Regions from separate parts of the Holdemania filiformis genome, predicted to be linked through region 1. Evidence: predicted binding sites of a transcription regulator. Region 1 holds the regulator's gene; each other region holds the start of a gene.
The links. Region 1 encodes HrcA, which represses chaperone genes, less so after heat shock. Its sites were predicted from a motif close to TTTTAGCACTNNNNNNNNNNNAGTGCTAAAA; they were not measured.
Positions count from the first base shown of each region.

Region 2: DWY25_RS09730 (Hsp20/alpha crystallin family protein) is a predicted target of HrcA. The motif match lies at 1,146-1,176, and genes of this name have one in related genera.
Region 3: htpG (molecular chaperone HtpG) is a predicted target of HrcA. The motif match lies at 1,284-1,314, and genes of this name have one in related genera.

Region 1 is NZ_QRUP01000002.1:241,369-243,637, reverse strand. Features, by position in the region: gene dnaK (molecular chaperone DnaK) at 1-304, opposite strand, end outside; gene grpE (nucleotide exchange factor GrpE) at 349-1,014, opposite strand; gene hrcA (heat-inducible transcriptional repressor HrcA) at 1,007-2,032, opposite strand; gene DWY25_RS03180 (hypothetical protein) at 2,196-2,269, shown strand, end outside.
Region 2 is NZ_QRUP01000011.1:3,101-5,369, reverse strand. Features, by position in the region: gene DWY25_RS09740 (DUF2238 domain-containing protein) at 1-416, shown strand, start outside; gene DWY25_RS09735 (YdeI/OmpD-associated family protein) at 698-1,123, shown strand; gene DWY25_RS09730 (Hsp20/alpha crystallin family protein) at 1,256-1,675, shown strand; gene DWY25_RS09725 (Hsp20/alpha crystallin family protein) at 1,745-2,161, shown strand.
Region 3 is NZ_QRUP01000031.1:12,538-14,806, forward strand. Features, by position in the region: gene DWY25_RS16745 (copper homeostasis protein CutC) at 1-228, shown strand, start outside; gene DWY25_RS16750 (helix-turn-helix domain-containing protein) at 316-804, opposite strand; gene DWY25_RS16755 (hypothetical protein) at 940-1,152, shown strand; gene htpG (molecular chaperone HtpG) at 1,328-2,269, shown strand, end outside.

The DNA.
Region 1 (2,269 bases):
CCGCATAGTCCTTCATGTAGCCTAAGATCATCGCGGAAATTTCCTGCGGCGTGTATTCCTTGCCGTTGAGCTGAACTTTCTCATTCGTGCCCATTTTCCGCTTGATCGAAATAATCGAATCCTTGTTGGTGACGACCTGACGCTTCGCCGCGTCGCCGACGATCCGTTCGTTGTTCTTAAACGCGACGACGGACGGTGTGGTGCGGTTGCCTTCCGGGTTGGTGATTACTTTTGCTTCGTTGCCTTCCATGACGGCGACGCAGCTGTTGGTTGTACCTAAGTCAATACCGATAATTTTTCCCATAATTGAAATCCTCCTTATTTATTTACACGTTTTCACTTGTTTGCTTATTCGCTGACCTTGACCATCGCGGCGCGCAGAATTCGATCTTTTAACATGTAGCCCTTCTGCAGTACCTCGGTGACGTGGTTGGGCTCAACGCCCTCGACCGCTTCCATCATCAGAGCCTGATGGAAATTCGGATCAAATTCCTTGCCCTGCGCTTCAATCTCGCTCACGCCCTCTTTGGTCAGCGCGTGAATGAGCTGCTGATAAATCATTTCGACGCCTTTGCGGTAGCTTTCGGTTTCCGGTGTCGGCTCGATCGCCAGCGCCCGTTCCAGATTGTCCAGAACCGGCAGGATGTCGAGCGCGAAACTTTGAATCCGGTATTTCCGGGTTTGCTCAGCTTCCTGCTGAAGACGCCGCCGGGTATTCTCCGTATCCGCATAGGCTTTCAGGTATTCGTTCTTCAATTTAACGTTTTCCCCTTCCAGCTCGCTGATCCGTGTCTTCAGTTCTTCAATTTCATTCTTCTTGGAGAAGAAGCCTTTCTTCTTCTCGTCTTTCTTGTCTTCCTTTTTTTCTTCCGGCTGCTCCGGCGCTTCTTCCGCGGCCGGCTCCGCCGTTTTTTCCTGCGGACTTACCGTTTTTTCTTCGGTTTCGCCCGCTGCCTCCGCCGTTTCCGGCGCGGCGTTCAGCTCGTCTTTTTTCATTTCTTCCTGGTTATTCATGGCTGCCTCCTTTTCCGTATAAACTCTCGATCGACTGACTGACCAGTTCCAGCAGTGAAACAATCCGGTCGTAATCCATCCGGGATGGTCCGAAAACCATCAGCTGACCTTCCTCGTCGGAGCCAAGCTTGAACTTGCTGGTGACGACGGCCATGTCGTTGACCCACACCAGCTGCGCGTTTTCGTTCATCTTCAACGCCAGCTCCGGGTTGGCCGTGGTGCCGATCTGACGCCACAGGCTCGGGTTCTCCATCATCGCCATCAATTCCTTCAGCTTTTCAATGTCGGCAAATTCCGGCTGGTACAGCATGTTGTTCTGGCCGCTGAAATACACGTTCTCGCTCGCGAACTTGACAAACGCGTTGACAAACGCCTGAAACAACATTTCATGCCGCTTGACATGCGCTGCCAGGATCGGTTTGATCGAATCCATTTTGTCCACGACGTCTTTGATCAAGGTGCCCTTCAATCGGTCGTTCAGAATCTGGCAGCAGGTTTGGATATCCTCTACTGACAGGTCGTCGTCGAACTGGAACGTCCGGTTTTCCGTATGCCCCAGATCGGTAATAAAGACTGCCACAGCACTTCGGTTGCTGATCGGGAACAGCTTGACATGTTCCAGCCGCTGCCGGCTCGCATCCGGTCCCAGCACGCCGGAAGTCAGGTTCGTCATCTGCGAAAGGATGTTGCAGCTCTCGCGGATGGCATCGTCCAAATTCAGCGGCTTGCTGGCCAGCTGCTGGCGGACCGCCACTTCCAGCTGGTTGTCGACCCTGTGTTCCATCAGATGTTCGCAATAGAACTTGTAGCCTTTTGTGGAAGGCACGCGGCCGCTGGAGGTATGTGTTTTTTCCAGGAGTCCCATTTCTTCCAGGACCATCATGTCGTTGCGGATCGTTGCGCTGGAGTAAGGAAGCTGATACTTTTCCATCAGAGTCTTGGAACCGACCGGCTCGGCTGTCTGAACGAACTCGTCGACAATGGCCTTGAAGATTTCAATCCGCCTTGGTGTCAGCATCATCCCGCCTCCTTTAGCACTCTTTCCCGATGTCTGCTAACAGTATAATCCAGCTTGTTAGCACTGTCAAGTTAAAAGTGCTAATTTTTTTCAAGTTTTCAAGCTTTTCGCAGTTCGTTTTACAAGCCGCGGTTCATACACTTTACCAGGAGGCTTTTTGCCTATGAAAAAAGGAATGACAATCATTTTTTTCACGCTGCTGGCCGCGCTGCTTTATTATGGATCGGTAACCTACGA
Region 2 (2,269 bases), on a different contig from region 1:
TTATCGGGAATACCCTGAACGGCTATGCGATTCCCTATTTTGATAAAGTACTGCATTTCAGCTCCGGGATTCTGATCTGCGCCGCGATCACCTTAGTCTACTGCTGGCTGAAGCAACAATGGACCGAGGACTCGTTCCGGCATTACCTTTTAAAATGCCTGTCAATTCAGGGGATCAACATGATGATCGCCTTCCTGTGGGAATGTTTTGAATTCGCCTGCCTGATTTTCCTGAATATCGACGCGATCAATCACTATACCCAGGGTGTTTACGATACGATGACGGATATGATCGTCTGCTTCTTAGGCGGCCTTGTCTTTCTGGCCTTGCTGACGCGACAGGAGCGCAAAGGAAAAAAGGATCCGCTGATCCAATCGCTGAAAGTTTTTTACGAAACCAATCTTAAAGACCAATAAATGATTTGTTATAAGGCAAAAGAACGGTCGGCAGCTCTGACAGAGGTTGCCGGTATTTTTATTTTCTTTTAGCCGCGCAAAGTTTTGGCGCAAAAAAGAGGTCAATTTTCGAAGCAAGCCGGGAAATGCAAAAGGACAATGAGGCGTTTTGAACATCTGGAAAATCCAGAAGGGAGTCAGCGATCAAAATTATTCCTTTTGATTTCTTTTTCCAGGCAGCAGGACGGGAAAACAAAAATAAATTGGATCCCCCGAGGCATACTAGAGGCCAGGAGGAAACCATGATGCAGATTGAAGGAATAATTCGGGATACCCCGCAGCCGCATCTCGAATTCAGCGCGGAAGCGGAGCTGCCTGAGGGAGCGTTAATCGTTATGCTGAAAACGACGTTATTCAAACAGAAAGCGGAAAGAAAAGATCACGGCTGGACGCTGGAGCTGCCTGCCGAAGCCTGTACTTTGCCGATGGCTGAGGGCACCTCCGTTGAAATCTGGCTGGCACCGGAGGCTAACGAAAGTTTAACACAATGCCCCCAGGCCTTGCAGGAAGCCCTTCTGGCCAACCGCAGCGCCTATTATTTTTTTCAGCTGCTCGACGCAGAGCAGCGGGAACGAATCATTCGCTATGCTGAGCAAGGCGCGGAGGAACAACGCATCCGCAGAATTGACAAGATCATCGCCATGCTTTATGAACGGCGAACTTTGTGAACTTGTGAAATTAAACATTAAAAATTAGCACTTATATCTTGACAGTGCTAATAAATGTGATATACTAAAATTGCAAGTTGGGAAAGACCCAATGAAGCCAGGAATAAGACAGATAGAAAGAGGCGATTCAAGATGAGATTTGTACCAAATACCTGGATGGACAACTTGGCCGACGAGGTTCTTAAGGATCCATTTTTCAGAAAGAATAACGTCCCGGCTGTCATGAAAACCGATATTCGCGAACAAGAAGATGGCTATCTTCTGGATATTGAACTCCCTGGATTTAAAAAGGAAGAAATCAAAATGGAACTGGAAGACGGTTATCTGACGATTGCGGCCGCCCGCACAGCTTCCAATGAAGAACGCAGCGAACAAGGCAAGCTCGTTCGCCAGGAACGCTTCAGCGGCAGCTGCACCCGGACCTACTTTATCGGTGAGGAAATGAATGTCGAGGATATCAAAGCCCGTTATGAAAACGGCGAACTGAAGGTCTTCGTTCCGAAGAAGGATCCGCAGGCGCTGCAGACCAAGAAAACCATTTCGATCGAATAACTTCTCTGAGCGATCAGAGTTCAGATCAGGCAGAATCGCATAAGTTGAAAACAGAAAGAGGTGTGATGTATGAGATTACTACCGAGAATGATGTTTGACGACTTCTTTGATGACATGTTTGATGAACCGCTGCTGCACCGCAACGCAGTTACGGCGATGCGCTGCGACATCCGTGAGAAGGACGGCAGTTATTTGCTGGATATCGAGCTGCCGGGCTGCAAGAAGGAAGACATTAAAATGGATTTGGAAGACGGCTATCTGACCGTTTCCGCCGTCCGTGATACCAGGAAAGAAGAAAAGGATGATCAGGGCAACATTATCCGTCAGGAACGGGTTCAAGGTTCCTGCTCCAGAAGCTTCTATGTCGGCAAAGCCGTAACGCCGGAGGATATCAAAGCGCATTATGACAACGGCGAATTAAAAATTGTTCTGCCGAAGAAGGATGCGCCGGCTGTGGAAACCAAGAAAACCATTATGATTGAATAACCCGGTCTTTGAATCAGCGGATCTCAAGTTCCGCTGATTTTTTGTATGATCCGCAGAGGAACGCTGAGGCGGAAGTCTTATATAAAAACGAGGATCGGTCCGCCAGGG
Region 3 (2,269 bases), on a different contig from region 1:
GAAATTCTGGCAGGCAGCGGTGTCAACGCCTCCAACGCCCGGCTTTTGTTAGAACAAACCGGCGTTCATCAGCTTCACTCCTCCTGCAAAGACTGGCTGACCGATCCGACAACCATCGGTCATCATGTCACTTACGCCTTTGCGCCGGCGCCGCACGAGCTGGATTACGACGTTGTCAGCGAACAGAAAGTCCGCGAGCTGACGGCCGCCGTCGGAACCTGCGCATAAATTCAGCCTGGTTTGAAACGGACTCCGCCCGATGCTAAGCTCTCTTAAACAAACAAAACCGATTCTTTATCCCTGCGTTAAGCAAGGTCAGGAATCGGTTTTTTTCTTTTTTCGGGAAGGCTCCGGATGTTTTTTTACTTCCACTTCCGGGACAGGTTCAACCCAGGCTTCTTTTTCCTCATTGACCAGCCCTGCCGTTTCCAAAGATGTCAATTCAGTCAGCTTCGGCCACAGCCGGTCCTGCCGCGCCAGCTCTTTCGCCAGCATCCGGATCACACGCTGATGTCCTGATGAGCATTGATGAAAGCAGGTCAGCAGCTCGACGTCTTTATTCTGCAGCACGATGTCCTGGCTTTTCCGCACATGCCCATGATAATCCAGCAGATAATTAAAATCGACGCCGAAAATTTCAGCCATCCCGAACAGGGTATTGATATCCGGCTCCGCGGCATTGTTCTCATACCGCGAAATTGCCCCGTCGCTCAGGCATAAGTCCTGCCCTAAAGCTTCCTGGCTGATTCCGCGTTCTTCCCGCAGCAGTCGCAGATTTTCGCCTAACGAGAGTTTCGCTTTCATCCCGCTCCTCCCTTCCTTATTTTCGTATATGAATCATATCGTAAAACAACGTAAAAATTTGTCATTTCTCGGTAATAGATAATCTTTATTTTTCTCGCTGTTCGAGATATAATAAGGCGAAACGAGGAGGTGCTTATGGGAAATCCATTTCAAGTTAAACTGAGCCAGATGCTGAGCGCTGCCAATACCGATCTCCCCCGGCTGGAAGCTCTGCTTTATCTCTGCTGCAGCCATGCCTCATTGCGCTGTCCGTATACTCAGAAGCCTTGCGATCAGCGGTGTATCATCCACCTCGAACAGGCCGGGGCTTTCCCGCAAGACGCGACAGCGAGGCCGGAAATTCACTGATTTTCATTCCCCTGAAGGATGTTCAGCATCCTTTTTCTTTTTACTTCGGAGCCGGGTAACGGCAAGCTTCACTTAAATTTGTGGAAAAGTGCGCGGCGGTCTTGTCAGGACAGGGGAAAAGTGTTATATTATCTTAGCAGTCACTTATCAAGAGTGCTAAAAGGAGGAAATCATTATGGCTAAAAAACAGTTTAAAGCTGAATCCAAGCGTCTTTTGGATCTGATGATTCATTCTATCTATACCAACAAGGAAATCTTTCTGCGGGAGCTGATCTCCAACGCGTCGGACGCCCTGGACAAGCGGTATTATCTGTCGCTGACGGATGAAAATCAGCGCGTCGATAAGAACGAATTGAAAATCCGGATTGACCTGGATAAGGAAAACCGCACGATCACGCTGACTGACAGCGGCATCGGCATGACTCAGGAGGAACTGGAAAGCAACCTCGGTACGATCGCTCACAGCGGTTCGCTGGAATTCAAACAAAAGCTGGAGGAAGGCACCAGCGACGTCGATATTATCGGTCAGTTCGGCGTCGGCTTCTATTCGGCGTTCATGGTTGCCCAGCGGATCATCGTTGAAACCCGCAGCGCCCAGAGCGAACAGGCTTATTCCTGGATCTCCAACGGCGAGGATGGCTACACCATCGCACCGATCATGAAAGAAGACGTCGGTACGAAAATCATTCTCGAACTGAAGCCGGAAAGTGAAGACGATAAGGTCGACGAATATCTCGATGAATACACGATCAAAAATCTGATCCGCAAGTATTCCGATTATGTCCGCTGGCCGATCGAAATGGAAGTTGAAACAACCAAGACCGTTGAAGGCAAGGATGAACCGGAAACCGTCAAGGAAATCCAGACGCTAAACTCCATGGTTCCGTTATGGAAGCGCAACAAATCGGAAATCAAAGAGGAAGAATACAACGAGTTCTACAAGAACAAATTCATGGACTGGGAAAACCCGGCCAAGGTGATGCATTATTCCGTCGAGGGCACAACTTCTTACAACGCACTGTTGTTCATTCCGGCGAAAACGCCATATAACTTCTACAGCGCTGATTATGAACCGGGCTTACAGCTCTACTGCAAGGGCGTGTTCATCATGGACAAG